Regions from separate parts of the Paenarthrobacter sp. 10L420 genome, predicted to be linked through region 1. Evidence: predicted binding sites of a transcription regulator. Region 1 holds the regulator's gene; each other region holds the start of a gene.

Region 1 (7,404 bases):
GTCCGTCGACTGCGACATTTTGTCTCAACTCGGCATCAAGCGGGTATCAATCCTGTTTCAGTTGCCGCCAGTGCCCGCAAACCCGGCCAGCCGCCGTCGACGATATGCCAAGCTGGCAGAGCGGGTAGTCAAACTACGCGCGTTCGACGGGCCGGCGACAACCACCGGCTACCAAGGCAAGGAACCCCCATCACGCAGTCAGTAAGCCATCAGCCCGGCGGGCGAAAGCGGAAAAAGTCCGCCGTCGCAGCGCCTGCGATGCTTGCTGTCCTTTTGCTGACCGGCTGTATCGCCAACGGCGGACCCACTCAAACTACGTCCAGTGCGCCGCCAGTCAGCGTCCAGGAAGCTCCGGCCAGCAACGCTCCCCTGGAGACCACCCAGGCGTCCACTAAGATCCCGGTCTACTGGATTGGGCGGAGCAAGGAAGATGTCTACCTCTACCGCGAATTCAGGGACATCTCCGGCGATGGAAACCCCGTCACCACTGCGCTGCGCATCATGATGGCCGAAAAGCCGTTGGACCACGACTTCTTCACCCCGTGGCAGGACCCCGGCAGCCTGGCAACATCCATCTCGGGCAAGAACGTGATCACCGTTGATATTTCCCGGGATGCCTTCAACTCCAACCTTGATGCAGGCATGGCGCAACGGGCTGTACAGCAGCTGGTCTACACTGCCACGGCAGCAGCTTCGTCGTCAGGCCTGATCAACTCCGGGCAGCAAATCCAAGTGGTCATCCTGGTCGACGGTCACACTGATTTCATGGCCTTCGGCCAGGTACGGCTCGGACAACCAATGGCAAGGGACGCTTCCTTGGTGGCGCCACTATGGATCATCGACCCGCAGGAGGACACCTCGCTCCCGGCTGGCGTGGTCAAGTTCAATGGCCGCAGCACTGACAGCTCCAAGCCGGTCAGCTGGCAGATCCTCCGGGACAACGGCAATGGCGAAAAGGCCAGCCTGCTGACCGGCCAGACAAAAGCCACAGGAGAGCCGGGACAATTCGGCGTCTTCTCCTTCAATGCGACCCTGAAACCAGGGAAATACGAATTGCGCGTATCCCAGGTTCAGGACTCCGGGCAAGCAGACACATCCACCACCGATACGCGGCTTTTCAGCGTCGGCTAGAGCCGGCGTCGCGCATTAGCTGGCGTTGCCTGGAAGGCGACACAGCCTACCAGCGGCCCAACACGTCGGAGGCGAGTACGACGGCGGCGGGTCCCGCCGTCGAAGACCTCAGGACGTGGTGCCCCAAGAGAGCCGTGACCGCCCCGGCGTCGCTGAGGCGCGTCACCTCGCGTGGCGAGATGCCGCCTTCCGGCCCCACGATCAAGAGGACTTCACGTGGTGAATCCAGACCGCCGGCCTCAGCCACGATGGGCGCTTCCAGGACGGTCCGCAAGGGGTTCTTGGCGTCCTCGTGAAGGATTACAGCCAGGTCCGCGGCGGCAACAGCCTTTGCCAAAGCCGCGGAATCCAGGATAGGACGCACCTCCGGTATCCACGCCCGCCGGGCCTGCTTCGCCGCGGCAGTGACCACAGACTGCCACTTCGCGTGGGCCTTGGCAGCGCGATCCCCCTTCCAGCGGACGATGGATCGCTCAGCCTGCCAGGGGATTACGGCGTCTATGCCCAGTTCGGTGGCAGTTTCAATGGCCAACTCGTCACGGTCACCCTTGGCCAACGCTTGGACCAGCACCAAACGCACGTCTGGCTGATCTTCGAAAACTACCTCGGATGCCGTGACGGACAAACTTCCAGGGCCAACTTCTGCAACCGTGCCTGTCAGGCGGGCTCCTGCGCCATCGGCGATGTCCACGGACTCACCGACAGTGAGCCTCTTCACGGTAACGGCATGCCGGGCTTCTGCACCGTCGATGACGAACACAGCGCCCGGCTCAACTCCGTCCAGGCTCCCGGCGGGCGTGAAGAAAACGGGGTTGCTCACCGCTACAGGTTACCGAGCTTGTCCCGCAGCTTGGCGAACATGCCACCGCTGGCCACGAGTTTGCCTTCGCTGAACTGCTCGCCGCGCAACTTGGCAAGCTGCTGCAGGAGCTCTTCCTGTGCTGGATCCAGCTTGACCGGTGTCTCAACGTGCAGGTGCACCTTGAGATCGCCGCGGCCGTAGCCCCTGAGGTGGGTAACGCCCAACCCGCGAAGCGTGATGACTTCGCCGGACTGGGTGCCGGCCTTGACATCAATCTCCTGGGGCCCGTCGAAAGTTTCCAGGCTCAGTTCCGTGCCCAAGGCGGCGGCTGTCATCGGAACGCTCAGTGTTGCGTGCAGGTCGTCGCCTTCACGGATATACGTGGAGTCATTGTTGACGCGGATCTCTACGTAGAGGTCGCCCGCAGGTCCGCCAGCTGGTCCTGCTTCGCCCTGTCCGGAGAGTTGGATGCGCGTACCTGTCGCAACACCGGCAGGGACCTTGATGGTGAGGGAACGCCGGCTGCGGATACGGCCCTGCCCGTTGCACTCGTTGCAGGGATCCTTGATGACCGTACCGAAGCCCTCACAGGAACCACACGGCGCCGTGGTCATGACTTGGCCCAGGATGGATCGAACGGCCCGCTGGACTTGGCCGCTGCCGCCACAGATGTCACAGCGCTCCGGGTGTGTGCCCGGCCGGCAGCAGCTGCCATCGCAGGTGGGGCAGACGACAGCCGTATCAACTTCGAGCTTCTTGTTGACACCAAACACGGCGTCCTTGAGGTCGATGCGGACACTGATCAGTGCGTCCTGGCCCCGGCGCACACGGGAGGCCGGACCAGCGTGCCCGCCGCCACCGCCGAAGAAGGTATCGAAGATGTCCTGGAACGCGAAACCCTGGCCGGAGTAGCCGCCACCAAAGCCGTTGTCAGTGCCATTCTCGTTACCGGTGGCATCGTAGACGCGGCGCTTTTGGGGGTCGGACAGCACTTCGTAAGCATGCGTCACGGCCTTGAACTGCTCCGCGACATCCTCCCCCGGGTTGACGTCCGGGTGAAGCTTTCGCGCCAACTTGCGGTACGCCTTTTTGATCTCTTCCCCGGTGGCTTCCGGCGAGACTCCCAAAACGTCATAGTGGCTGCTCAAAGTCTGTATCTCTTCCTTGTTATACGGTTACACGGCGATTCTTACCTCGGGGCTTGCGTCAGCCGCCGAGAATGCGGGAAAGGTAACGGGCCACGGCGCGCACGGCAGCCATGGTGGTGGGATAGTCCATCCGGGTTGGTCCGAGGATTCCCACCTTGGCACCGGAGCCGTACCCCGTTGCCACAACCGAGGCCTCGGCCAGGCCATCGTAAGGATTCTCGCGCCCGATGCTCACAGTCACGCCGCGGGGATCATCCCCCATATCGGACAACAACCGAAGCATGACAACTTGTTCCTCAAGAGCTTCCAGCACTGGCCCAATGCTCAACGGGAAATCGACATTGGAGCGGGCAAGGTTGGCTGTTCCGGCCATGACGATGCGCTCTTCGCGGCTGGTGTCGCTGAGGGCTTGGAGACCATGGGCAAGATGCTGCGCGAGTCCCCGAAGCTCCGGCGGGCACAGCGCCACTACGGAAGGCAACACCTGCGGCAGCAGTGCCAGCTGGGTTCCCGCGATGCTTCCCAGGAACCGGGAACGCAGTGCCATCAAGGCCTCGTTGCTTACATCAGAGCCAGCCTCGATGACCTTCTGGCCAACGCTTCCTGTATCTGCGATGAGCACCACGAGCACCTGCTTTGGCGCCAGGAGGACAAATTCAACGTGACGGACCAGGGCACGGTTGGAGTGCGGATACTGAACGACGGCGACCTGGTTGGTCAGTTGCGACAGTAGCCTGACCGTGCGCTCAAGGATGTCATCGAGGTCGTCCGGCCCTTCAAGGAGCGAGTGGATGGCTCGACGCTCCGCGGCGGACAACGGCTTGACCTGCGAGATGCGGTCCACGAACAGCCGATAGCCCTTGTCCGTGGGGATGCGGCCTGCGCTGGTATGCGGCGCTGCGATGAGGCCTTCTTCTTCCAGCACAGCCATATCGTTCCGGATGGTGGCGCTGGAAACGCCCAGATGGTGCCGCTCCACAAGTGCCTTGGATCCAACAGGCTCACGGGAATGCACATAATCCTCAACGATTGCGCGCAGCACTTCAAGCTTGCGTGGCTCACTCATTGCAACACCTCCTGACGACTGTCCGGGCCTTTATCGGGACGGATAAACAGCACTCACTTAGCACTCAACATGCCCAAGTGCTAACAAGTCTAGTATGAGCCAGCACGTTGCTAGCATTGAAACCGCCCGCGGGAGTTATTCCCAGCACAACCAGCACAGAGGGGTATGAAGTCCTTGGCTTTCGATACGTGGGGCCCGCAGGATCTGTCCGCTCCTGCCAAACGCCAACTCCCCGAGGTAGCCGTCCAGCGCGGGATGGTCCTTGAAGACGTCCAGTCCGGCTGGGTGGGCGAAGTCACACGGGTGGAGAAATCGGGGGGAATGCACATCGTCTCCCTTGAGGACAGGCGTGGCAAAACCAAGTCGTTCCAACTCGGGTTCGGTTTCCTGCTTGAAGGGCAGGCCATCCGTCTCATGCCTCCGGCAGCAAAGGCTCCTGGTTCGCCTGTGCAGTCGGGTCGAACGGCATCCGGGTCCGTAAGGGTCCTGGGCCATCGTGCACAGGTGGCCAAGGCGAGCCGTATTTGGGTGGAAGGCAAGCACGACGCCGAACTGGTGGAGAAAGTCTGGGGCGACGACCTCCGCATTGAGGGCATCGTCGTAGAGCCACTCCACGGCGTGGACGACCTCAAGTCAGCTATCGCCGCATTCTCGCCCGGGCCAGGGCGCAGGCTCGGGATCCTGGTAGACCACCTCGTGGCAGGCTCAAAAGAATCACGCATCGCCGCAGAAGCCATGACGGTACCCGGAGCCGCCGGAAACGTCCTGATCGTCGGCCATCCGTATATAGACGTCTGGCAAGCCATCCGGCCAAAAGTGCTGGGTATTGAGCGGTGGCCGGAAGTTCCACGAGGCACTGACTGGAAGACCGGGATACTGACCGCGTTCGGCTGGCCGCACGAAACCGCCGAAGACATTGGACTCGGCTGGCAGCGCCTGCTTGGTGCGGTACGCAGCTACGCCGACTTGGAAGCGTCGCTGCTGGGAAGGGTGGAGGAAGTCATCGATTTCCTCACCACTGCCTGACCGTCTTGTCCTGAATTACGTTTCCTCAATGCACTTTTCGCAGGGACGTAACGGGGCGTTGGTCCCGGGATGACCCGGAACCCAGTATTCTGGGACAGCAACACTGCAGCATCTTTACAGCAAAGGGAAGACACCGTGGCAGAGAACGCTCCTGAAGAACCGGGCAGCGCCGCAGGCCAGCCCCAGTACCATGGCGCGCCCGCAAACGCACTCCCACTGACGGCAAGCGAAGACCGGCAGTGGGCCACCCTTGCGCACTTCGGGGGAATTCTGGGATGCCTGCCGTCCCTGTTGATCTATCTCATCTTCCGTGATCGCGGGCCATTTACGGCGCAGGAATCCAAGGAAGCACTGAACTTCACGCTTCCTCCGACCATCGCGGCAGTCCTGGCAAATATCCTGGTTCTGCTTCCCGTCGTGGGCAATATCTTTGCAGTCATCGCCACGGGCATCTGGGTAGCCCTGACGTGCTTCTCAGTCTCGGCTGGTATCCGCGTCAATCACGGACAGCCCCACCGCTACAAGCTCAACCTGCGCTGGATTAAGTAGTCCAAGGCTTCCAGGATTCTGCAGACGATTAGTCCGGCAGAATCCTGCGCACCACGGCGTCGGCCAGGAGCCGGCCCTTAAGGGTAAGAACCAGGCGCCCCTTGAAGGCCGCACCCGGATCCACGAGTTCTTCAGCGATCAGTCCTGCCATCGCATGGCGGCCAACTTTGTCCAGCGCATCAACGGACAGACCTGTACCGAGCCGGGCCTCAAGCATGATGCGCTCGACTTCCCGGGTTTCGGCGTCAAGGGTTTCCCTGCCAGCTGCCGGCGAGTCTCCTGCCGCCAGACGGTTGGCGTAAGCGGTGGGGTGCTTGACGTTCCACCAGCGGACACCGCCCACGTGCGAGTGAGCGCCCGGACCGATCCCCCACCAGTCATCGCCCCGCCAATAGGCAAGATTGTGACGGCAGGCCTGTTCAGGCGCTTTCGACCAGTTGCTGACCTCGTACCATGTCAGCCCGGCTTCCGAGATCAATTTATCGGCGAGCTCATATTTCGCGGCGTGGTCGTCGTCGTCAATTCCGGGAACTTCGCCGCGGCGGATTTGGGCCGCCAGCTTTGTGCCGTCTTCCACGATCAGGGCATAGGCGCTGATGTGATCGGGTTCGTAGGACAGGGCGGTCTCAAGGGACAGTTGCCAGTCCGCCATCGACTCTCCCGGCGTGCCGTAGATGAGGTCAAGGCTAACGGCCAGGCCCGCCTCGCGCGCCCACTGGACCACCAGCGGAACGCGGCTCGGGGTATGGGTCCGGTCCAGCACTTTGAGGACGTGCGGTACCGCGGACTGCATGCCGAAAGAGACGCGCGTAAAGCCGGCATCCGCCAGCACCTGGAGCGACTCGGGCGTTACGGAGTCGGGGTTGGCTTCGGTGGTCACCTCGGCGCCCGGTTCAAGTCCCCACTGCACGACGGCGGCACGAAGGATACGAGCCAAGTCCTCGGCAGGGAGCAACGTGGGTGTCCCACCACCGAAAAATACAGTGCTCAGTGGGCGCTTCGGCAGACCGGAGGCATCCATAGCGGTGGCTGCAAAGTCCAGTTCAGTGACAGCCGTGCCTGCGTAAGCATCCTGCGACGCCCCACCACCCAGCTCCGTGGCCGTGTAGGTGTTGAAGTCGCAATAACCGCACCTCACCGCGCAGAAGGGGATGTGCACGTACAGGCCGAACTTGCGGTGCTCGACGCCGGTCAGCACCTGCGGAGGCAACAAACCGTCCGCAGGTGCAGGGTCGCCCAAAGGGAGGACGCTGGGCATTTACTTCTTTGCCTTGTCCTTGGACTCGTCGGTGGTCAGCGCAGCGATGAAAGCTTCCTGAGGCACTTCAACGCGGCCCACCATCTTCATGCGCTTCTTGCCTTCCTTCTGCTTCTCGAGCAGCTTGCGCTTACGGGTGATGTCACCGCCGTAGCACTTGGCAAGAACGTCCTTGCGGATGGCCCGAATGCTCTCGCGGGCAATAATGCGAGATCCGATGGCGGCCTGGATGGGCACCTCGAATTGCTGACGCGGGATGAGTTCGCGCAGCTTGCCGGTCATCATGACACCGTAGGCGTAGGCCTTGTCACGGTGGGTGATGGCACTGAAAGCATCCACCTGCTCGCCCTGGAGCATGATGTCCACCTTAACGAGGTCGGCAACCTGTTCGCCGTCGGCCTTCCAGTCCAGCGAGCCATAACCG
Region 2 (7,404 bases), on a different contig from region 1:
CAGCAATAATCGTCATGCCTTCAATCCTGCCAGACCACACAGACACTGAAAGCGTGCTAGCACCCATCTATGTAGCAGCACATGTCGTTTTGAGCATTCAGAACGAGATGTGCTGCGACTTACTTGGGCGATACAGCAAGACGGCGGCCCCCACCAAATGGTGAGAACCGCCGTCGTTTGCTCTGAAGCGTGACGCTACAGCTTAGGAGGCTTAGAAGCCGCCCATGCCGCCCATGTCGTCGCCACCGGCAGCCGGAGCGTTCTTCTCAGGCTTGTCGGCAACTACAGCCTCGGTGGTCAGGAAGAGACCAGCGATGGAAGCAGCGTTCTGGAGAGCCGAGCGGGTGACCTTTACGGGGTCGTTGACGCCGGCAGCCAGCAGGTCTTCGTAGACACCCGTGGCAGCGTTCAGGCCGTGGCCGGAAGGCAGGCCGCGAACCTTGTCAGCAACAACGCCCGGCTCGAGGCCAGCGTTGAAGGCGATCTGCTTCAGCGGAGCGTCGATGGCAACCTTGACGATGTTGGCACCAGTTGCTTCGTCACCCTGGAGGGTGAGGTTGGCGAATGCCTTGGCACCAGCCTGGATGAGGGCAACGCCACCACCGGCGACGATACCTTCTTCAACGGCAGCCTTGGCGTTGCGGACTGCGTCCTCAATGCGGTGCTTGCGTTCCTTGAGCTCAACCTCGGTTGCGGCGCCGGCCTTGATGACTGCAACGCCACCGGCCAGCTTGGCCAGGCGTTCCTGCAGCTTCTCGCGGTCGTAGTCGGAATCGGAGTTTTCGATCTCGGCGCGGATCTGGGCAACACGGCCAGCGATCTGCTCGGCGTCGCCGGCACCTTCAACGATGGTGGTCTCGTCCTTGGTGACAACGACCTTGCGGGCGGTGCCGAGGAGTTCCAGGCCAGCGTTTTCGAGCTTGAGGCCAACTTCTTCGGAGATGACCTGGCCACCGGTGAGGATGGCGATGTCGGCGAGCTGGGCCTTGCGGCGGTCACCGAAGCCCGGAGCCTTGACGGCAACAGACTTGAACGTGCCACGGATCTTGTTGACGATCAGGGTGGCCAGAGCCTCGCCCTCGATGTCTTCGGCGATGATCAGCAGCGGCTTGTTGGACTGCATGACCTTCTCCAGAACCGTGACGAGTTCCTTCACGTTGGAGATCTTGGAGTTCACGATCAGGATGTACGGGTCTTCGAGGACCGTTTCCTGGCGCTCAGCGTCGGTGACGAAGTAAGCGGAGATGTAACCCTTGTCGAAGCGCATGCCTTCGGTGAGTTCGAGCTCCAGGCCGAAGGTGTTGGACTCTTCGACCGTGATGACGCCTTCCTTGCCCACCTTGTCCAGGGCTTCGGCAATGAGGCTGCCGATTTCCGGGTCACCGGCGGAGATGGAAGCCGTGGCCGCGATCTCTTCCTTGGTTTCGATTTCCTTGGCAGAGGCGAGCAGTTCTTTGATGACTGCCTCAACAGCCTTCTCGATACCGCGCTTCAGGGACAGGGGGTCGGCGCCGGCGGCAACGTTGCGCAGGCCTTCCTTGACCAGTGCCTGGGCGAGAACCGTAGCGGTGGTGGTACCGTCGCCAGCGACGTCATCCGTCTTCTTGGCAACTTCCTTGACCAGCTCAGCGCCGATCTTCTCGTAAGGGTCGTCCAGCTCGATCTCCTTGGCGATGGAAACACCATCGTTGGTGATCGTGGGGGCGCCCCACTTCTTTTCGAGGACGACGTTGCGTCCACGCGGGCCGAGGGTGACCTTGACGGCGTCGGCGAGGATGTTCAGGCCCCGCTCGAGGCCGCGGCGTGCCTCTTCATCAAATGCAATGATCTTGGCCATAACGGCGGTAGTCCTTTCGGGACAGTCGTTAAGAAGGAACCTGTCAGATGGGGTGCCCGCGACGGACGGTCCTTTGCTTGCGGCCTCTGTATGCCCCGCGCTCCGGACCTCACCCCACCAAGGTGTTTCTTGATCCCCCTGACGTTCCGAGAGCCATCCGCCGCCGGCGTAGGCCGGGCCGGAGTTAGCAGTCGAAGCGTAGGAGTGCTAAATCAATAATTAGCACTCGACCGGGGAGAGTGCAAGCAGAAGCGCCACTTTGCGCTATAAACAAAGGGGTTTCAGCCGTTAGCTGACGTGACGGCCAAAGGGACTATGCAACGCGGACGCTTTCGGCCTGCGGACCCTTCTGGCCTTCGCCTAATTCGAACTCCACCCGCTGGCCTTCCTCGAGGGCACGGAAGCCTTCCATCTGAATAGCGGACCAGTGCACGAAGACGTCGTCGCCGGAGTCATCCACAGTGATGAAGCCGTACCCTTTTTCGGCATTGAACCATTTGACGGTTCCCAAAGCCATGATGCCCACACTTTCACAGTAGCCAAGACCGGTTGCCGGGATCTCCGGACCGGAATCAATCCACTGTAACCACAGTCACTATCCGCGCGCTCCTGCCGAGGGGCCGACCATGACTTTTGTTATTGAGGCTTAACCGAGTTGTAGCTTTCGAGGCTGAAACCACAGAAAAACGGGCGGGATTCAGCGAAATTACCGGTAGCCAGGTCCCACAACAACCACTAGAGGCTGCTGTATTTCAGGAGACTCAACAACCGCGGTGATACCGAGGAGTTTGCCCAGTGCTTCTGCATTCGCCTTCTGTCCAGGGACGTTGTAAAAGACCACGGAAGACTGTTGCGGCAGGCCGCCCCAGTTCCCCACAGATCCCAAAGCCCAACCATCGCCTTGGACCAGGCCCGCGACGCGACTGGCAAGCCCAGCCGTAGCCGTGCCGTTGTAGACAGCCACTGCAACGGACTTGTCCACCGGCGCAGCAGAAGGAGTTGCCGAAGCTTCGCCTGAAGGCGTGGTTCCCGGGCTCGGCTCGCCGGAAGCGATGGGTGCGTTGCTTGATTCGGTAGGAGCAGCAGAAGGGGAGGTTTCGCTCTGCTGAGGCGCCGGAGTCGAAACGCTTGTGGACGCGCTGGGGGCCACCAGGCCGAGCCGCGGAAGTATCAGGAAAGCGACGAGTCCCAGCACAAGGGCCACGGCTCCTAGGGTCAGGACCGGCCACAAATTGGGGCGGACTGTCTCTTGGGCGTCACGGTGCACACCCTGCCGGGAGCTGTTCTGTGGGACCCGGTCGAATTCATCCTTGGCAAATTTGGTCATGGTGAAGCCTTGTCCTTGCTGGTTGCTGCTGACTATCAGCCGGGCGATTTACGCGTCGGACCCCAAACGGCGCGCTGTCCGCGCACGTTGGCGCGACGTACGTAGTCTACGCAATCTCTTCACCAGCATGGGATCGTGGGCCAACGCATCTTCGGTATCGATAAGTGCGTTCAGGATCTGGTAATAGTGCGTGGCGGAGAGATTGAAGAGCTCACGGATCGCCTGTTCCTTGGCGCCGGCGTACTTCCACCATTGCCGTTCCAAGGCCAACATTTGCTGATCTCGGTCACTTAGAGGTGAGTCGCTGCGGGTCTCGGCTGCCAGGTCTTCAAGTGCCAAACCGGTAGACTGCGGCGCCATTGGTTCCGGTGCTGGTTCAGCCACGGCACACTCCTTGACGCTGGTTGGGGGAAAATGTCCTACCCCCATGTTACGGGCGAATAACAACGCTGTCATTCGCACCGCCGATGCCATGGAGGAGACAATGACAGGGTGACTGGTGAGGATGCACTGTTTGACCTGGAACCCGCCGGCGTTGCCGATCCAGGCTTCGACGAGCTTATTGACCGACCCTTGGAAGAGCTGATGGCCGCTGATTGGGCGGACGCGTTGCGACCCGTGGAAGGCCAACTCCGTGAGGCTTTGGCCTTTGTTGCGGGTCAGGCTGCCCAAGGGATCCACGTCCTTCCTGCAGCTACCAACCTTCTCCGGGCTTTCCGCCGACCATTGGCTGACGTCAAAGTACTCATCCTTGGCCAGGATCCGTACCCAACCCCGGGACACGCCGTCGGGCTTTCCTTTGCCGTTTCGCGGCATACGCGGCCGATCCCCCGGAGCCTGGCAAATATTTATCGTGAACTCCACGACGACCTCGGGCTCCCGCCGCGCATCCATGGCGACCTCACGGCCTGGACGGACCAAGGCGTCCTGCTGCTGAACCGTGTCCTTAGTGTCGCAGCCGGAAGCGCTGGCTCACACCGCGGCAAAGGCTGGGAGGCCATCACGACGGCGGCTGTCAGTGCGGTAGCCCATCGCACCGACGGCGCGGGACGCCGGAGTCCCCTGGTCGCGATTCTGTGGGGGAAGGACGCCGAAGCGGTCCTGCCGCTGCTGGATGGCACACCGGCAATCACTTCGGTGCACCCGAGTCCCCTTTCGGCATCACGTGGTTTCTTTGGTTCCAAGCCGTTCAGCCGAACCAACCAGCTGTTGGCGTCACAGGGCGCAGAGCCCGTCGATTGGGAACTACCCATCTTGTAACCTTCGACTCATACCCAACTGGCACCCCACGAATTAGCTTAGGCTTGCCTATATGGCTGCTCTCCCCGTTTCTTCGTCCGCCACCCGGACCACACGCCCGCAGGTCAACCTGAGGGTCCAGCGCAAAGAATGGCTCTCACCTCACATGGTGCGGATCGTCGCCGGCGGGCCAGGGTTCAGCGACTACGTGAACAACGAATACGTGGACCGGTACGTCAAGATCGTTTTTCCCCAGCCCGGCGTTGATTATCAACTTCCGCTGGACCTGTGGGCCATCCGCGAGACGATGCCACGTGAGCAATGGCCGCACACCCGGACTTACACCATTCGCTGGGTGAACCTGGAAGAACGGGAACTGGCGATTGACTTCGTAGTCCATGGCGACGAGGGCCTGGCAGGGCCTTGGGCAGCGGCAGCGGAACCTGGGGACACTCTGATTTTTACCGGGCCCGGCGGCGCCTACAATCCTGCGCCCGACGCCGATTGGCACCTCTTCGCCGGCGATGACGCCGCGATTCCAGCCATCGCAGCCTGCATAGAGGCGCTCGCCCCGGAAGCCCGCGGATTTGCGTTCCTTGAGGTGGACAGCGCCGAGGACATCCTGCCTATCTCTGCTCCTGCTGGCCTGAAACTCCACTGGCTGCAGCGCAACGGAGTGCCTGCCGGATCAAGCGAGCTGCTGCTTGAGGCGCTTCGTGAAATGCAGTGGCTCCCCGGCCGGGTTGATGTCTTTGCACACGGCGAAAGAGGCTACATGAAGGGCCTGCGGCAGATCTTCTTCGCCGAGCGCGGCCTGGAGCGTTCGCAGGTTTCGCTCTCCGGTTACTGGGCTCAGGGCCGGGTAGAGGAAGTTTTCCAGGCCGAGAAGAAGCTTCCCGTAGGACAGATTTAGTCAGATCCAGCGGCCAGCGCAGATCTAGCGGCGCCGTACCCTGCGGCGCTCGTTGCTGGATAGGCCCTTCGTGAGCGGCCTGGCCAGGTTGTCACCGAGGACGATTCCTGCTGCCACTCCCAGGACGATCGCGCCTGCATTCAGCATGCCTCCGGCGCCCTGAACAATGTCCGCTTCCTCAATGGTCAATACATACATTGAACGGAATATGGTCAGGCCGGGGAGCAGGATGAGCGCGGCCGGAACAGCCACTACAAGCTGGGGAGCGCCAAGTTTCAGTGCCACTACCCGAGCCAACAGGCCGATGGCCACAGCCGATACTGCCGGCGACAAGCGGTCGCCGAACCCGGCAGTGGTAGCCCCCCACAACACGAAGAAGCCGACCAAGCCGACTGCCGCCGTCGGGAGTAACAGGCGCATCTGTGTCTGCTCGGTGACGCCGATAGCCACTACGGCGATGGCGATCAGAATGGCTTGGCCCCACAAAGGATACGCATCGGGGAATGTTTTGGTGACGTCCAGGACTTCGCTGCCCATGAGGGTCCCGACGACGACGGCGACGGCGATACCAGCGACGATCGCGCCGAAGGTGAGCAGCGTGGAGAGGAATCGTCCGGCCGCGGTGACCGGGAAGCCGTTGATGGCGTCCTGCACGGAAGATACAAGCCTGCCCGTTGGAAGCAACAACAGGATCCCGCCGGCAACCACAATGGACGGAGCGATGTCCGCACCCGCCCAACGCAGCATCAGGGCGACAAACGTGACCAGGAACGAGCAAGCCATGGTGATGAAGAAGTCGGGCGTCCGCCACCGGCTCAGTTGCCGCGCAACCAAACTGATCAGCAAGTTGGAGCCAAAAGCCAGGGCTGAAGCGCCGGGACCACCACCCAGGACGCCCACGAACACCGCCGCGAACACGGCAAAGGCAACCGTAACCATCCAGCGAGGGAAGGGCTTGGCGCTGCGGACGATGTCATTCAATCGACGGACGGCTTCGTCGCGGCCCACTCCCCCGGCCACGATGTCCGTGACCAGTTGATGCACCTGCGCGAGGCCGGCGTAGTTATTGGTCCACGAGCGCACCACACGCAACAACGTGATGGGGGTCTGGTCCTTTGGCGCATAGTTGATGGCTACCGACTGGTTGGTGATGTCCACTTCAACGTTCTTCAAGCCAAGGGCCGCGGTAACGGCAATCATGCTTGTCTCAACTTCAAGGGCGCCTGCACCGTATCGGAACATGACTTCGGCCAGATGCAGGGCGAAGTCGATCGTCTTACGCGCTGAGGCGTCGACACCAACAACCTGGATAGTCGGGTTGGCGTAGGGACTGCCCGCGAGCCGGTCCACGATGTTCATGGGGGCAGTGGGCGGGCTATCGCCTTGAACCAAGCGCATCAGCATGCGCTTGGCATTGGCGTTCTGCCGGATTTGCGATGGCCGCAACGGCTGGGTCTTGGGCAAGCCGTCAGTGTGAGGCCTGCCGCCGGAGCCCTCAGGGCGTTCAGTCACGCAGTGTTCCTCCCTTGGCTTTGGTTGATTAGTTCTTCCCCGGGAATTTCCTCAGCAGGTTTCCGGGCTCCGGCAATTTTGCCAGTATCGTCTTGGCGGCATCTGCGAGCTTCCTGACCGCCCGGTAAGCGGTGAAGACCGGCAGGTTCACCGGTGTCACGAAGTCGCCAACCAGCTGGACCACCTCGCCGCCGAAGCCCTTCTTGAATTCGTAGCCGCCGTGACCGGTTTCGTCCTGGCCCTGGATGCCGAAGGTGCCGTAGAAGTTATAACGCGAGTAGCCGTTGTTCAGAGCGTGCAACAGCATGCCCCAGTACAGCGACGTGGCTCCGTTGAAGTAGATGTAGTCCTGGACAGTCCCGCCGATCACGCACACGATTTCATCGCCGGAGCAAGCGAAGTGGATCGCCGCAACCGTAGCCACGCCAACCGAGTCGGGGAACCGTTCAATGTCCTTGAGGCTACGCTCGTAACTGTCCACGAGGTCCTGGACCACCTTGATGCGGTTGGCCTTCTTCTTGCTCCCGGTTTCCTCGACGTCGCGCTTGAGGTCCGCGAGTGTCTTGGACTCCGCAT
Region 3 (7,404 bases), on a different contig from region 1:
GTCCCAGTCGGAGTCTGTGCGGGTGAGCTCGGCACGCAGCTGGGCCACGCGGTCGGCAACGTCCTGCTCGGTTCCGGCGCCATCAACGATGGTGGTGTTGTCCTTGGTGACCGTGATGCGGCGTGCCGTACCCAGTACCTCGAGGCCAACGGTGTCCAGCGAGAGGCCAAGGTCCGGAGAAACAACCTGGGCGCCCGTGAGCGTAGCGATGTCCTGGAGCATGGCCTTGCGGCGGTCGCCGAAGCCCGGAGCCTTGACAGCCACAACGTTCAGCGTGCCGCGGATGCGGTTGACGATCAGCGTGGACAGGGCTTCGCCTTCAATGTCCTCGGCGATGATGAACAGCGGCTTGGAGGCCTGCAGCGCCTTCTCCAGCAACGGCAGGAAGTCCTGCAGCGAGGAGATCTTGCCCTGGTTGATCAGGATCAAGGCGTCTTCGAGGACTGCTTCCTGACGTTCTGCGTCAGTGACGAAGTACGGGGAAAGGTAGCCCTTGTCGAACTGCATGCCTTCGGTGAGGACGAGTTCGGTCTGCGTGGTGGAGGATTCTTCGATGGTGATGACGCCATCTTTGCCCACCTTGCCGAACGCCTCGGCCAACAGTTCGCCAATTTCGTCGCTCTGTGCGGAGATGGCGGCAACGTTGGCAACCTGGGTGCCTTGCACTTCGCTTGCGTTCTCCAGGAGGCGGGCTGCGATGGCTTCAATGGAAACCTCGATGCCGCGCTTGATCTCGCCAGGAGCGGCACCAGCAGCAACGTTGCGCAGGCCTTCCTTGACCAGTGCCTGCGCCAGCACCGTAGCGGTGGTGGTGCCGTCGCCAGCGACGTCGTTGGTCTTGGTGGCTACTTCCTTGGCCAGCTGTGCACCAAGGTTCTCGTAGGGGTCGTCAAGCTCAACTTCGCGGGCGATCGTCACGCCATCGTTGGTGATCGTGGGAGCGCCCCACTTCTTGTCCAGCACGACGTTGCGGCCGCGCGGGCCAAGCGTCACCTTGACAGTGTTGGCGAGCTTGTCGATACCGGCCTCAAGAGACCGGCGGGCAGCATCGTTAAAAGCAAGCTGCTTTGCCATGGTTGTGTCCTTTCAAGACAGAAAACCCGCACCGCAGAAGGTCGGAATGATTCCAACGCGGCTGCGGTGCGGGGCTCCAGGAAGTTACTTTACGACGATCGCAAGGACGTCGCGGGCGGACAGAACGAGGTACTCGTTGCCGCCGGTCTTGACTTCGGTTCCACCGTACTTGGAGTAGATGACGACGTCGCCAACAGTTACGTCAACCGGGACGCGGTTGCCGTTGTCATCGAAGCGGCCGGGGCCGATTGCAACAACTTCGCCTTCCTGCGGCTTCTCCTGCGCGGAGTCCGGAATTACCAGGCCGGAAGCCGTGGTCTGCTCTGCTTCGAGCGGGCGAACAACAATACGATCCTCAAGAGGCTTAATCGAGACCGACACTCGGACTCTCCTTTTCATGAGCTGATTCATGGACTAAGAACTAGGGTGCCGTGGCGTGCAACCGTCGTCGCGGTGCCGGTGACGCCTGGCGTGATTAGCACCCTCCGGGGGAGAGTGCTAACACGACTCTATGTAAGCGTTAGCACTCGGTCAAGGTGAGTGCCAGAATTTCGTCCTGAGTGAACTCCCGTTACCGACCGGTGAGGTCGTCCAAATCGTAGTCTTCGCCGTCGTCGTCCTCATCTGCAGGGGCAGATCCACGGTTCAAATACAGCACGACGGCGGCCGCCAAGGCCACGACGCCGGAAATCACCAAGGCGATAATCCCGCCAATGCGGGCCCCACTGTAGAGCTCCCGGATGTCGCGGGCTTCATCAGTAGCGTCATTCACGCTCTTGCCCGTCACGGAGTACGCCGCAGCGTTGAATGAGTCCAACGCGAAGATGACGATCAGCAGGCCAATGCAGATTACAGCGATCACGGCCCCCGCGATCAAGGCAGGACGGGCAAAAGCCACGAGGGATCGACCGGAGGAATGCTCTGAAGCTCCCGGGGCAGTGGAGTGGTTCCCGCCCGGGTTGTTTGTGTCGGAGGGCTGCGGAGCTGCGTTGTCTTCCATGAAAACAACCCTATCGTCGCTGGTTCCCAACTCACGGCCCCATGGCGGGCGCCGTTAGGCTTGATCCCATGTCTCACGCACCGCAGGAACAGATCGCACCCTTGCTGACCACTGAAGGATGGGAACTCCTTGCCTCGCTGGGGCCGTACCGCGAAGACGAAGCGTTCAGCGTTAACGCCGACCTCCGAAAAGCAGGCCACTCCCCTGAACTCGTGGCCGCGGTACTGACGCAGTCCCGGCTCCGGACCCGCGCCGAAGCAAAGTTCGGCGAGTTTGCCCGCCAGATGCTGTTCACCCAGGCCGGACTCGAACAGGCAACCCGCCTCAACGTCGCGGCCCGGCACGCCGAGCGTTTTGCCAAGGCCGGCATTTCCCACGTAGCCGACCTCGGCTGCGGCCTCGGAGCTGACTCCATGGCCTTGGCCTCCATGGACATTGCCGTGACCGCCGTGGAAATGGACGAAACCACTGCCGCCTGCGCCACCATCAACCTCATGCCCTTCCCGCACGCCACGGTGGTGCATTCGGATGCTACGTCGGTGGACCTGGACGGGATCGACGGCGTGTGGCTGGATCCCGCACGACGCACAACCTCCACGTCCGGGACCAAGAGGATCTGGGATCCGGAAGCCTTCTCTCCCCCGTTGTCGTTCGTTGAAGGCCTGGCCGCGGCCGGCCGGGCAGTGGGAGTCAAGATGGGTCCGGGGATGCCACACGATTCGGTTCCGGCGAACTGTGAAGCGCAGTGGGTCTCCGTAGGCGGCGACGTCACTGAGGTCACCCTGTGGTTCAACGCGGTGGCCCGTCCCGGGGTCCGTCGCGCGGCACTTGTCATCGGCTCGCAGGGCGCTGCCGAGCTCACCAGCGGCGAGGATTTCGACGGCGGCCCGGTAGCCGCCGTCGGGCCTGTAGAAGGATTCCTCTACGAACCGGACGGTGCGGTCATCCGCGCAGGGCTGGTGGCCGACGTCGCAGAACGCCTTGGCGGGCACCTGGTGGACGAACATATCGCCTACATCTGCGCCCCGGAACTCCATGACTCGCCTTTTGCCCGCGCATACAAGGTGCTGGAAGTGATGCCTTACAACGTGAAGGCGCTCAAAGCCTGGGTCAAAGCGAATGGCGTCACGGTGCTGGACATCAAGAAGCGTGGCACGGCCGTCACTCCCGAAGAACTGCGGAAGCAACTGCTTCCCTCCAAGCGCGACAGTAAGGCCGCGAAAACAGCCACCCTGGTCCTCACAAGGATTGGCGAGGAAAGAGTGGCTGTAGTCGTGGAGCCTGTGACGTTCTAAGTCACGTCAGCGGCGGGAGAATTCCGAGGCTTCGCGGACCTGGTCGGCAGTCGGGCGGACGCCCGTGTACAGGACGAATTGTTCCTCCGCCTGGATGGCGATAACTTCGGCTCCCGTGATCACCGGCTTGCCGGCGTTCCGGGCCGCGGTGATGAGCGGCGTCTCGGAGGGAAGGGCGACGACGTCGAATACTATTTTTGCGGCGGCAATGGTTGCGTCGTCGAAGGACTGGGCAGTTTCGTCGGCGCCGGCCATACCCAAGGGCGTGACGTTGATGATGAGGTCCGCGGTTGAGCCATTGACGTCGTCCTGCCAGTTGAAACCGTAAAGATCCGCGAGCGCACGCCCGGTGGTTTCGTTGCGGGCCACGATAGTGACAGCGGTGAATCCAGCGTCCCAGAGGGCGGCGGCGACAGCCTTTGCCATACCGCCGGCACCACGGAGAAGAACGGTGTGGCTGCCAAGTACTTTGTGGTCCTTCAGGAGCCGGGCGATGGCGATGTAGTCCGTGTTATAGGCGGTAAGGACGCCGTCGTTGTTGACAATCGTGTTGACCGAATCGATCGCCTTTGCCGACGGATCCATGACGTCCACCAGCGGGATGACAGCTTCCTTATAGGGCATGGACACCGCGGCACCCCTGATGGGGAGGCCGCGGATGCCAGCCACTGCAAGAGTGATGTCCGCCGGGGCGAATGCCTTGTAGACAAAGTTCAGTCCGAGCAGGTCGTACAAATAATTGTGGAACCGGGTTCCGATGTTGCTGGGCCGGGCCGCGAGCGAAATGCACAGGGACATGTCTTTGTTCAGGATTGGCATTCACCCATTAAACAACGGCTTCTTTTCGCTGCTGCTTTACAGTGCCGCGCGGTTAGCCCTGGCGGGCCTTCATGCGCGGGTTGTTCTTGTTGATGACGAACGTGCGCCAACGCCGCCGGACGATCTGCGCACCCGCCAGCAATCACGCCTGCTCCGGCTGCACTAGACTTGAGCCGACCGCTGACGGCCCCGCAGCGGGTTGCGTCCAGCTGAAACTCCAGCAGAAACAAGCAACGAGGGGACTACGTGCAGATTGAGTTTGCGCCATCCAGGCAATCGACACTGGGTGTGGAATGGGAGTTGGCGCTCGTCAATGCACGCACCGGGGAACTGGTCTCAGTCGCGAACGACGTCCTCAAGGGAGTGTCCGCGAACCACCCGGACCTCAACGAAGACGACGAACACCCCCATATCAAGCGCGAACTGCTCCTGAATACCGTGGAGCTCGTTACCGGAATCTGCGAAACGGTCAAGGAAGCCAAAGAAGACCTCAGCCGCTCCCTCGCCGCTGTCCGCGAAGTCACCGATCCCATGGGAGTCGAGGTGTTCTGCGCAGGCAGCCATCCCTTCAGCCCTCCCCTGCTCCAGCCGGTCACCGACAAGGAGCGCTACGCCAAGCTGATCGAGCGGACCCAATGGTGGGGACGCCAAATGGTCATCTACGGTGTCCACGTCCACGTGGGCATCGATCGCCGGGACAAAGTACTCCCCATCCTGGACGGCCTGGTCAACTATTTCCCGCACTTCCAGGCACTCAGCGCTTCCAGCCCCTTCTGGGCCGGCGAAGAAACCGGCTACGCATCCCAGCGCGCCCTCATGTTCCAGCAGCTCCCCACCGCTGGCTTGCCGTTCCAGTTCGAAACCTGGGAAGCGTACGAGTCCTATGTCCAGGACATGTTCACCACAGGTGTCATCGATGCCACCTCTGAAATTCGTTGGGACATCCGACCCGTCTCCAACCTGGGCACTATCGAGATGCGCATTTGCGATGGCCTCGCCACACTAGAGGAAGTGGGCGCGATCGCAGCACTGACGCAGTGCCTCGTGGACGAGTTCTCCTCCATCCTCGACGCCGGCGGCAGCATCCCCACGATGCCGCCATGGCACGTCCAGGAAAACAAGTGGCGTGCCGCCCGCTATGGCATGGAAGCCATCATCATCCTCGATGCCAAGGGCAACGAGCAGTTGGTCACCGAGCACCTGGCAGAAACCGTCGCACGTTTGGAACCCGTGGCAGCCAAGCTCGGGTGCTCTGAGGAACTGGCCGACGTCCTGAAGATCATCGAACGCGGCGCCAGCTACCAGCGCCAGCGCCGCGTGGCCGCTGAACACAACGGGGACCTGCAGGCAGTGGTCATGGATCTCGTGCAGCAGATGCGCAAAGGCCCGGACGCTTAAGTCCAGGGAACTTACGCCGCCACCGATACCGTAGTAACCGGCATGGAAGAATCCGGCGCGAAGGCTATCCCGCTGGGCCCGATTCCGGCCATGATCAGTTGAGCTCCAAGCGCTGCCACCATGGCACCATTGTCCGTGCAGAGATCCAGCGGCGGCACGTGCAGCTTGATGCCCGCCGACACGCACCGTTGACCGGTTAATTCACGTAGCCGCGAGTTGGCAGCAACGCCACCACCCAGCAGCACGTCAGTGATGCCGTTCTCCTTGCAGGCCAGGACCGCCTTGGAACTAATGACGTCCACCACGGCTTCCTGGAATGCCGCTGCAATATCGGCTACAGGTACTTCCTCACCGCGGGCTTCGAATTGCTCCACGCATCTGGCCACCGCGGTTTTCAGGCCGCTGAAGGACCAGTCGTAGCGGTGCGGTCCCTTTTCTTCTGCGGTGCCCATGTATTTGGGTTGCGTAAGGCCGCGCGGGAAGCGGATCGATTTGGGATTGCCCTGGCGTGCGAGTTTGTCTATGGCTGGACCACCGGGGTAGCCAAGGCCCAGGATCCGGGCCACTTTGTCGTAGGCTTCTCCGGCGGCGTCGTCGATGGTGGAGCCCAGGAGTTCCACGTCATCTGTGATGCTGCGAATGCGGAGGATCTCCGTGTGTCCACCCGAAACCAGAAGCGCACCGAGGTTCTGCGGCAACTGGCCGGCACCCAAGCCGGCGGCAGCACCGGCGTCGGGCCTTGCCTCCAGCAGCCCCACGCCAACGTGCGCTACAAGGTGGTTGATCGCGTAGAGCGGCTTGCCCGTGGCGACGGCCAAGGCCTTCGCGGCGCAGACACCCACCATGAGGGCGCCGGCCAGGCCGGGACCGGAGGTGACAGCAATGGCATCGATGTCCTCCAAGGTCACCCCGGCTTCGTGCAGCGCTTCCTGGAGGGTGGGGACAAAGGCGTCAAGGTGGGCGCGCGAAGCGATCTCCGGGATGACGCCACCAAAGCGCACGTGCTCGTCCATGGACGAGGACACCGTGTTGGTCAGCAGCGTTGTGCCGCGCACGATTCCGACGCCGGTTTCGTCGCAGGACGATTCGACGCCCAGCACCAACGGCTGCTTCGGCTGTTCTGGATAAGGGCCGCTCACGCGTTGGCTCCTTCTGTGGAATGTGGCTCGTTGAGGGGTAGGCGCATGATCAACGCGTCCGTCCCGTCCCGGTAATACCGCGGCCGGACATGGATCTGCTCAAATCCGAAGCGCAGATACAACTGCTGTGCGCGGGGGTTGTCCGCCCGCACCTCCAGGAGGACGTCCGCGGCACGACGCCGCCGCGACTCTTCAATCAGTTCGGTCAGAATGGCAGAACCGATGCCCTTGCCTTCGAATTCGGGAACGACGGCGATCGTCTGGACGTCCGCGATCGGCTCAATGCACATCAAGCCGGCGTACGCCACGATCTGGCCCGCAACCTCGGCCACGACATAACGGCGGGTCTCCGGCTGGGACAACTCGTCGAAGAACATTTGCAGGGGCCAGGCATCCACAGGGAACAATCGTCGTTCCAAGGCTTCCACGGCCGGGACGTCAGCCTCCGTCATGTCGCGCAGGGAAACTCCGGCGAGCTCCAGGTTGGGCGAAAGTTTCACAGTTCCCCTTTCATCACAGGGCACGCTTCCTGGGACCCGGCACTTGGGCGTCGGATTCGCGCAAGTACAAGGGTGTGGAATCCAAGAGTTCCTGCCCTGCCGTCAACCGGGCCAGCGCCACTTGGCCAAGGGAGGCCGCGTCCGGCTGTGTGTCCGCAAAGTCTTCGTCCCCACGGAGG
Region 4 (7,404 bases), on a different contig from region 1:
GACGTCCAAAGAACAGGGACGGAGGCGGCCAGGACTTCGGTTTGCCGGGACTCGTCGTATGATCCTGCAGCAGTGAGTACTACATTCACCAGCTGTCCCGGGGACAGAAGCTGGATGGATGAAGGGTCAGCCATGCGAAGAGGGACCGCAGCTGAACCTACAGGTGCACCAGTGAGAAGACCCGGCCCCAGAAGATTGGATTCAGTGGGAATCTGCCCTTTAGTCAAGGGCGAGGCAAGCTGGCGGCCCACCAGTGAAACGTGATCCTCCAGGGCTCCGGAGATCGCGAGGTCGGGCGGCACATCAACAGTGGTGAAGTCGGCCACTGTGAGGCTGGTGCCTGCGGCAAGATCACGGGCAGCGACGAGAATGCTGACGCGCTGCTCAGAGGCAGGGGTTAGCTGTTGGACTGTAATGCCCGTGGCCAGGCAGAGCAGCAGTGCAACTGTCAGCCGACGATTCCGGGAGACCCAGAAGTTCAGGCTCTGCCTGGGGCCCAGCCTCACTTGGCGATGTGGCCCCTGCTTCCGTGGGAGGAAAGAGCCAGCCGTGCTGGTTGGCGGGTTTCGGGAGCGACCACGGCCCCGGGCAGGGGCAGTTGAATGTTCGCGGCGGGGGAGTGGCGAAGTGGTGGACTTTAGTGGCATGACGCCACGTTAGCCACCGGGCTCGGCCGCCCAACAGCGGCCGGGTGCCCTATGTGGAAAAGTGCTGGTGTGGAAAAGTGCTGCTAGCTTGCTGCGGCTGCAGCCGCTGGTGCAGGCGCGGCAGCCGGGGTCGGAGTCGCCGGGGAGGAGGGCGCAGCGGAGACGGTGCTGCCCTTGGCATCGCGCGAATCCGTGCGGTAGAAGCCCGAGCCCTTGAAGACAACGCCGACGCTGTTGAACTTCTTGCGGAGCGCGCCCTGGCATTCAGGGCACTCCGTCAGGGAGCTGTCAGAGAAGGACTGGACGATGTCAAAGGCATGGTCACAGTCTTTGCAGGCGTATGCGTATGTGGGCACTGAGTTCCTCCTTCAGGACAAGGTTCAGGTCCTGTGGAGCCGTGGCGGAGAATCTCCGCATTAGCAGTCGCAGGGCCTGAGTGCCAATTCTATCATCAGCATCCCGTTCATCCGCTATCTGCCAACTCCACGTAGGTGGGCGGCTTCACGTAGCGTCAACCAGGTCACTCTCCGCCGCCAAGCGCGATGATTCCCGAGGGTGTCAAGGCATCCGGCACCGGCCGGTCAAAAGGCTCGGCGGGGATAGCTCCGGAAGGCAATACGTCGTCGTCGTACACCACCGCAATGGTGGGTGGCCGCCCAGCGGAACTGTCCAGGCGTTGGAGGAGGCGGTCGTAGTAGCCGCCGCCCTGTCCGATGCGGTTGCCATCCCGGTCCACAGCGGTGGCCGGCATGAAGATGCCCGCAACAGCGCTCACAACAGCACTGTCCAAACGCTCGCCTTCGGGTTCGTCGATGGGTGCGTAGTCGGACCGGACGAAAGCTGTCTCCGGCGTCCAGTAGACCCAGCTCAACTGGCGGCCGGCTTCGCAGACGGGAAGCAGGACCTGGTGGCCGGCGTTGTGGAGGCCCGCGATCAGGGGCATGGTTGGGGGTTCGTGGGAGACGCCGACGTAGATCGCGAAGGTCCTGGGGGATCCGGGCGAGATTTTCTCGGCCCAGGCCAAGCCGTGCCGTGCAATTGATTCACCGGCTTGGACTACTTGCTCCTTGGTGAGGCCGCGCCTGTACAGGCGTCGGCTGCTGCGGATGTCTTCCTTCGATGCCATTTTTGTCCGATCATGAGATTCGCGCGGGCTACCGTGGTCTACGTAAAGCAGCAAATCCGCTCCAGTTCAAGGGCTGTTTCTGCGTCTTGCCACGGCGAGGGTTTACCCGTTGATGTATTCCTTCCGTTACATTAGTCCGGTGACTCTCGATAACAATGCTGTCCGTAAGGCCGTCATCCCCGCAGCGGGTCTTGGTACCAGGTTCCTCCCCGCCACGAAGGCGATGCCGAAGGAAATGCTGCCCGTGGTTGACAAGCCAGCCATCCAGTACGTCGTCGAAGAAGCGGTGAAGGTTGGCCTGCACGACGTCCTGATGATCACCGGGCGCAGCAAGCGCGCCCTGGAAGATCACTTTGACCGTGTGCCGGCGTTGGAAGCAACGCTGGCAGCGAAGGGCGATACTGCCAAGCTGGAGGCTATCCAGTCCGCCACCAACCTGGGCGACATCCACTACGTCCGCCAGGGCGACCCCAACGGCCTCGGCCACGCGGTCCTGCGTGCAAAGCAGCACGTCGGGTACGAGCCGTTCGCGGTCTTGCTCGGCGATGACCTGATCGATCCCCGCGAGGACCTGCTCAGCGAAATGATCGCTGTCCAGCAAAAAACCGGTGGTTCCGTTGTCGCTCTCATCGAAGTTGAGCCTTCGAAAATCAGCGCCTACGGTTGCGCCGACGTCGAGGAAAACGGTGAAGACGGCTACGTCCGCATCAAGCAGCTGGTGGAAAAGCCGTCCCCCGAAGAAGCTCCATCCAACCTCGCGGTGATCGGTCGCTACGTTCTGCACCCGGCAGTGTTCGACGTCCTGGAGAACACTGCTCCCGGACGCGGCGGAGAAATCCAGCTGACGGATGCCCTTGAGGTTCTGGCTGCCGGGGAAGGTGAAGGCTACGGCGTTTATGGCGTTGTCTTCCGTGGGCGTCGCTATGACACCGGTGACAAGTTGAGCTACTTGAAGGCCTGCATCGAGTTGGCATGCGAACGCGATGACTTGGGCCCCGAGCTCCGCGAGTGGCTGCCCACCTTCACTGCCGGTCTTCCCAAATAACACCGGTGTACGGCTCTGCGATCTGGCCGGTAACGCTGGAAAGCGGAGCCTTGGTGCTCCGGCCCATCCGTTACCGCGACAAGCGGGAGTGGTCTGAAGTCCGTTCGCGGAACAGTGGATGGCTTGCACCTTGGGAGGCGTCCAATCCTGCGCCGGGTGGGCGCCTGCCGAGTTACCGTCAAATGGTGGCATCCCTGAATGCGCAAGCCCGGCAGTCCACGGCTTTGCCCTTCCTCATCACGGAGCGGACCGAGGGGTTCCGTGAGCCGCAGATTGTGGGGCAATTGACGGTCTCATCCATCGTGTGGGGTTCGGCGATGATGGCTACCTTGGGTTACTGGGTTGACAAGGAACGCGCCGGGCACGGCATTGCTCCCACGGCAGTTGCCATGGCTACGGACCACTGCTTCCGGACCCTGGGCCTGCACAGGATGGAAATCAATATCCGGCCTGAGAACGCACCAAGTCTCCGGGTGGTGGAAAAGCTCGGATTCCGGGACGAAGGCTACCGCCTGAGGTACTTGCACATCAATGGGGAGTGGGCGGATCATCGATCATTCGCACTGACCTCGGAGGAGGTTCCGCAGGGACTCCTCGGCGCCTGGCTCAGAGGAAGAACAGGCAGGTCATAGCCCCTTTTGAGCCGTATCTCCATTCATTTGTGGACTCGCCGACGACACACCGACCGCAATGCCGCCGCCCCTGATGATTTGCTTCTACGGTTTTGAATGTGGACTTCCCTCTCAGCAGCTCAGTGATCCTTGTGGTCACTGTCGCGCTTTGGATGGTATGGGTCGCTCCTTACGTTCTTCGGAACAGACGGCAGCAGGTCCAGGCGGCCACTGTTTCAGCAGAGGCATTTGACGACGAACCAGACGAAACGCAGGCAGGGGTGGTACTGACTTTGGCACCCCGGCAGGAGAAACCGATGGAGACCATGCACAGCAAAGCACCGGCGTCGCCCCAGGAATCCAGCGTGGCTGAGTCGTCGGCCAGGAAGCCGCCCGCAACTCCCTTTACTATTCGTTATGCCCGGCTCACTTTGGCCCTGGCAGGTCTGGCCTTATTGTTGACTGCCATTGTTTCGGGCGTACTGCGGCTGTTCGGCACCGGTAATGTCTGGCTGCCGTTGGTGTCGTTCGTGGGTTCGGTACTTGCGGTAGTGACTTTGCGGCGACTCGCCCTCCGGGATCTCCGTGAACGTCGTGCGCGGCGGGCTGCACCAGTGGTGCCCATCCAAACCCCGGCACGGTACTTGCCAAAGGAAGCGCCTGTCGAAGCCAAGGAAACCCCGGTTTTCGATGCTGAGGCCGGAAAGCTGGAAGCCGCACGCCTTTCGGCCGTGGAACTACGCCAGGCTGCCTTGGCTGTTGCCCTAGCGGCCGGAGACAAGTCTGCTGGTGACAAGTCCGCCGCTGACAAGTCCGCCGCTGACAAGTCCGCTGGTGATAGGTCCGCCGAGGGGGCCACTGGTTCCGAGGATGCCAGCTGGGAACCGGTTGAGGTTCCCAAGCCCACCTACGTTGGTGCCGCGAAGGCGCCGCGCCCCGCTCCGGAGCCTTTGGATCTTCCTGACGCTCCCAAGCCTGTGGGCAAGCCGGTGCTGAAGCAAAGTGTTGAGCAGGCGGAGGCCGCAGCAGCTGCACAGGTGCGTACTGCATCCAAGGGGCAGAGCGCCCTGAGCAACCTGGACGATGTCCTGCAGCGTCGCCGCGCCTAGCCCGGAATGACCACGCTCTGTGTTGCGGGTGGCACCGGCCAGGTAGGCCGTGAGGTTGTTCGCCAGGCGCTCGACGCCGGGCACACAGTATCCGCCCTGAGTCGCCACGTGCCGCCTCCCGGTTCGGAGAAGCATTACGACGGCGCCAGCTACTTTGCAGGCGACGTCACCACAGGCGATGGCCTGGCAGCTGCGCTGGCGGGTGCCGACGTCGTCATTGATTGCCTTGAGGGCCAGTTCGGGAAAGCCCAAAAGCAATTTGCCGACGGCGGCGAGCGTCTTCTTGGCATGGCTCACCAGGCAGGTGTTCGCAGGGCTGTGGCGTTGTCGATTATCAACTGCGACAAGAGCGCCCATTCCTACTATGTCTCCAAAGCGGCAAAGGAGCGGGTCTACGCGAGGGCCGAACTGGAAACGGTGGTTATCAGAGCCACGCAATTCCACAGCCTGGTCGAAATGATCTTTAGCGCAGGTGCAAAGATACGGTTGATTCCGGTGTTCAAGGGAGTGCGGTTCCAGACGATCTCACCCAGGGAAGCCGGATCTGCATTGCTCGAAGCTGCGCTGGAACCGCCTTCTCCCGAGCAGCACCGGGTCAGAACCGTTGGCGGCCCCGAGGTCCTGGCCATGAAGGACATGGCGGCGTCGTGGAAAGCCATTAGTGGCGCACGAGGCAAGGTTCTGGAAGTCCCACTGCCGGGTGCCATGGGCGCCTACCTGCGCGCAGGACTCAACCTCATGCCCGAGCAAAGGTATGGCACTGAAACGTTCGTGTCGTGGTTGGAAAAGCGCCGGGAAACTTTGTAGCCTAGGGACACTGGCCCGGCCGTAGACGCCGTGCCCAGGGGGCTATAGCTCAGTTGGTAGAGCGCTTCGTTCGCATCGAAGAGGTCAGGAGTTCGAATCTCCTTAGCTCCACAGATTTCGCCAACAACAAAACCGGCCAGGCACAACGTGCCTGGCCGGTTTCTTGTGGGAGTTTAGAGGGGTTGGATGTTCTCCGCCTGAGGTCCCTTAGGGCCTTGGGTGATGTCGAACTGGACCTTCTGGTTCTCGTCCAAGGAACGGTATCCGCTGGAGGTAATTGCGGAATAGTGGGCGAATACATCCGGGCCACCGTCGTCCGGGGCAATAAATCCGAAGCCCTTTTCAGCGTTGAACCATTTTACTGTGCCTGTAGCCATGCTTGTTTTTCCTTCACGGGTCGCTGGTCGGTACCGCTTGTCGGATCACCGTCCCCGCCACTCACATTATTGAGCCTATGTGTCGATCCGACATGGGGCAACAGATTCGGCGGCGCGCCTTCGTAATATGGTTGTGACCGAGGCACGCGATCGGGCTGTGGTTGAAGAGCCGGGCGGCAGTGGATGGCGCCTTAGAATTACCCTGTGAACGACTCCCTGCCTCCGTGCCCCGAATGCTCCAGTGAATACACCTACCAGATGGGCGTGCTGCTCGTTTGCCCTGAATGCGCCCACGAATGGTCACCCACCGCCGAGAGTGATGTGCAGGCGCACGTCATCAAAGACGCGGTGGGCAATATTCTGAACGACGGCGACACCGTCACGGTGGTCAAGGACCTCAAAGTCAAGGGCAGCGCCACGGCCATCAAGGTGGGCACCAAAGTGCGGAATATCCGCCTCGTCGACGGGGTGGGGGATCACGATATTGACTGCAAAGTGGACGGATTCGGTCCCATGCAGCTCAAGTCCAGCGTCGTAAAGAAAGTCTGACAGGAGGACTTCACCATGACCGGAACCCCAGTACCTAAAGGCCTCGCCGGCCCCATCCTGGTAGGCGTCATGCCCGGGCAGCGGCCCGTCGTCGTCGAGCGCGCCGCTGAGGTGGCGCTGAGCGCCGGGCTCCCACTGGTGTGCGCGTTCGTCGATGTGACGGCCTATCCCGTGGACGGCACCACGGGCGGTCCATCGGCCCCGATTGATCCCGACGGCGTGGATGACGATGCCGAGAGCGCCCCGGAATCCGTGCGGACAGCAATTGCCACCCAGTTGGCCGAAGCTGATCTGAACTGGTCCATCGTTTCCCTGGCAGGGGAGCCGGCACGGGCGTTGGCCCGTGAGGCAGAAGATATCGGGGCGTCCATGATTGTGGTGGGCTCCAGGGACCGCAAGCTCGGTTCAGCCATCAAAGAACTGACGGCGGGCTCCATTGCCCGGCAGCTCTTCCACCGCCAAGACCGTCCTGTGCTCGTTGTACCCGTTGAGCCACGGGTACCGGTGGATGATGACGACTGAGATCAGGCGTCCCGTCCATCTTCACTGGGGGTTCATCGGAATTGTCGCCGTAGGCGGCGTCCTGGGGGCGCTCGCCCGCTATGGCCTCGGACTCTTGATTCCCGCGCCAGGATCCTGGCCGTTGCCCACCCTCCTCATCAACCTTTCCGGCGCCTTGGCGCTCGGCGCTTTGCTGGAGGGGCTGGCGAGGAGGGGGCCCGACGTCGGACGTCGCCGGATGCTGCGCCTCGCCTTGGGTACGGGCTTTCTGGGTGCCTACACCACCTACAGCACGCTCGCATTGGATGCGGTTCACCTGTTTACCGCAGGAGACACGACTGGTGGTACAAGTTATCTGGGTGTGAGCCTGCTGGGTGGGGCGGTGGCAACCACAACCGGAATCTGGCTCGCTGCATGGCACCACCGGCGGGCGAAATGACCGTCCTCCTGTTGGCCCTGGCGGGGGGACTCGGCGCCGCTGCCAGATTCATTCTGGACGGGCTCATCCGGGCACGCCTTCGTACGGCCCTGCCATGGGCCACCATTTTCATCAATGTTTCCGGCTCCTTGCTCCTCGGGTTCCTGGCTGGCCTTGTGATGCAAGGGCAGGCCCCCGAATCCCTTCAACTCAT

The links. Region 1 encodes HrcA, which represses chaperone genes, less so after heat shock. Its sites were predicted from a motif close to TTNGCACTCGNNNNNNNCGAGTGCNAA; they were not measured.
Region 2: the regulator HrcA is predicted to act here: its motif matches at 2,057-2,083, upstream of groL (chaperonin GroEL).
Region 3: the regulator HrcA is predicted to act here: its motif matches at 1,595-1,621, upstream of groES (co-chaperone GroES).
Region 4: the regulator HrcA is predicted to act here: its motif matches at 1,064-1,090, upstream of AC1DD5_RS03210 (FmdB family zinc ribbon protein).

The regions. Positions count from the first base shown of each region.
Region 1 covers NZ_JBFTJK010000006.1:74,179-81,582, reverse strand. Annotated here, with positions in the region: gene AC1DD5_RS11225 (GerMN domain-containing protein) at 259-1,131, shown strand; gene AC1DD5_RS11220 (16S rRNA (uracil(1498)-N(3))-methyltransferase) at 1,178-1,951, opposite strand; gene dnaJ (molecular chaperone DnaJ) at 1,954-3,081, opposite strand; gene hrcA (heat-inducible transcriptional repressor HrcA) at 3,140-4,147, opposite strand; gene AC1DD5_RS11205 (DUF3097 domain-containing protein) at 4,322-5,173, shown strand; gene AC1DD5_RS11200 (DUF4870 domain-containing protein) at 5,309-5,722, shown strand; gene hemW (radical SAM family heme chaperone HemW) at 5,751-6,980, opposite strand; gene lepA (translation elongation factor 4) at 6,981-7,404, opposite strand, start outside.
Region 2 covers NZ_JBFTJK010000004.1:72,495-79,898, reverse strand. Annotated here, with positions in the region: gene AC1DD5_RS08770 (RNase H family protein) at 1-16, opposite strand, end outside; gene groL (chaperonin GroEL) at 212-1,837, opposite strand; gene AC1DD5_RS08760 (cold-shock protein) at 2,151-2,354, opposite strand; gene AC1DD5_RS08755 (LytR C-terminal domain-containing protein) at 2,544-3,164, opposite strand; gene AC1DD5_RS08750 (DUF3263 domain-containing protein) at 3,213-3,548, opposite strand; gene AC1DD5_RS08745 (uracil-DNA glycosylase) at 3,657-4,424, shown strand; gene AC1DD5_RS08740 (siderophore-interacting protein) at 4,477-5,316, shown strand; gene AC1DD5_RS08735 (threonine/serine exporter family protein) at 5,341-6,828, opposite strand; gene AC1DD5_RS08730 (peptidoglycan bridge formation glycyltransferase FemA/FemB family protein) at 6,857-7,404, opposite strand, start outside.
Region 3 covers NZ_JBFTJK010000001.1:633,348-640,751, reverse strand. Annotated here, with positions in the region: gene groL (chaperonin GroEL) at 1-1,074, opposite strand, end outside; gene groES (co-chaperone GroES) at 1,159-1,455, opposite strand; gene AC1DD5_RS03120 (hypothetical protein) at 1,646-2,074, opposite strand; gene AC1DD5_RS03115 (THUMP-like domain-containing protein) at 2,143-3,369, shown strand; gene AC1DD5_RS03110 (shikimate 5-dehydrogenase) at 3,376-4,188, opposite strand; partial or broken gene AC1DD5_RS03105 (ribosomal protein bL36) at 4,241-4,327, opposite strand; gene AC1DD5_RS03100 (glutamate--cysteine ligase) at 4,435-5,586, shown strand; gene tsaD (tRNA (adenosine(37)-N6)-threonylcarbamoyltransferase complex transferase subunit TsaD) at 5,598-6,725, opposite strand; gene rimI (ribosomal protein S18-alanine N-acetyltransferase) at 6,722-7,225, opposite strand; gene tsaB (tRNA (adenosine(37)-N6)-threonylcarbamoyltransferase complex dimerization subunit type 1 TsaB) at 7,239-7,404, opposite strand, start outside.
Region 4 covers NZ_JBFTJK010000001.1:664,432-671,835, forward strand. Annotated here, with positions in the region: gene cpaB (Flp pilus assembly protein CpaB) at 1-506, opposite strand, end outside; gene AC1DD5_RS03210 (FmdB family zinc ribbon protein) at 731-1,003, opposite strand; gene AC1DD5_RS03215 (5-formyltetrahydrofolate cyclo-ligase) at 1,168-1,773, opposite strand; gene galU (UTP--glucose-1-phosphate uridylyltransferase GalU) at 1,886-2,818, shown strand; gene AC1DD5_RS03225 (GNAT family N-acetyltransferase) at 2,824-3,450, shown strand; gene AC1DD5_RS03230 (hypothetical protein) at 3,582-4,538, shown strand; gene AC1DD5_RS03235 (SDR family oxidoreductase) at 4,545-5,345, shown strand; tRNA gene AC1DD5_RS03240 (tRNA-Ala) at 5,384-5,456, shown strand; gene AC1DD5_RS03245 (cold-shock protein) at 5,519-5,722, opposite strand; gene AC1DD5_RS03250 (zinc ribbon domain-containing protein YjdM) at 5,927-6,271, shown strand; gene AC1DD5_RS03255 (universal stress protein) at 6,287-6,793, shown strand; gene AC1DD5_RS03260 (fluoride efflux transporter FluC) at 6,780-7,211, shown strand; gene crcB (fluoride efflux transporter CrcB) at 7,208-7,404, shown strand, end outside.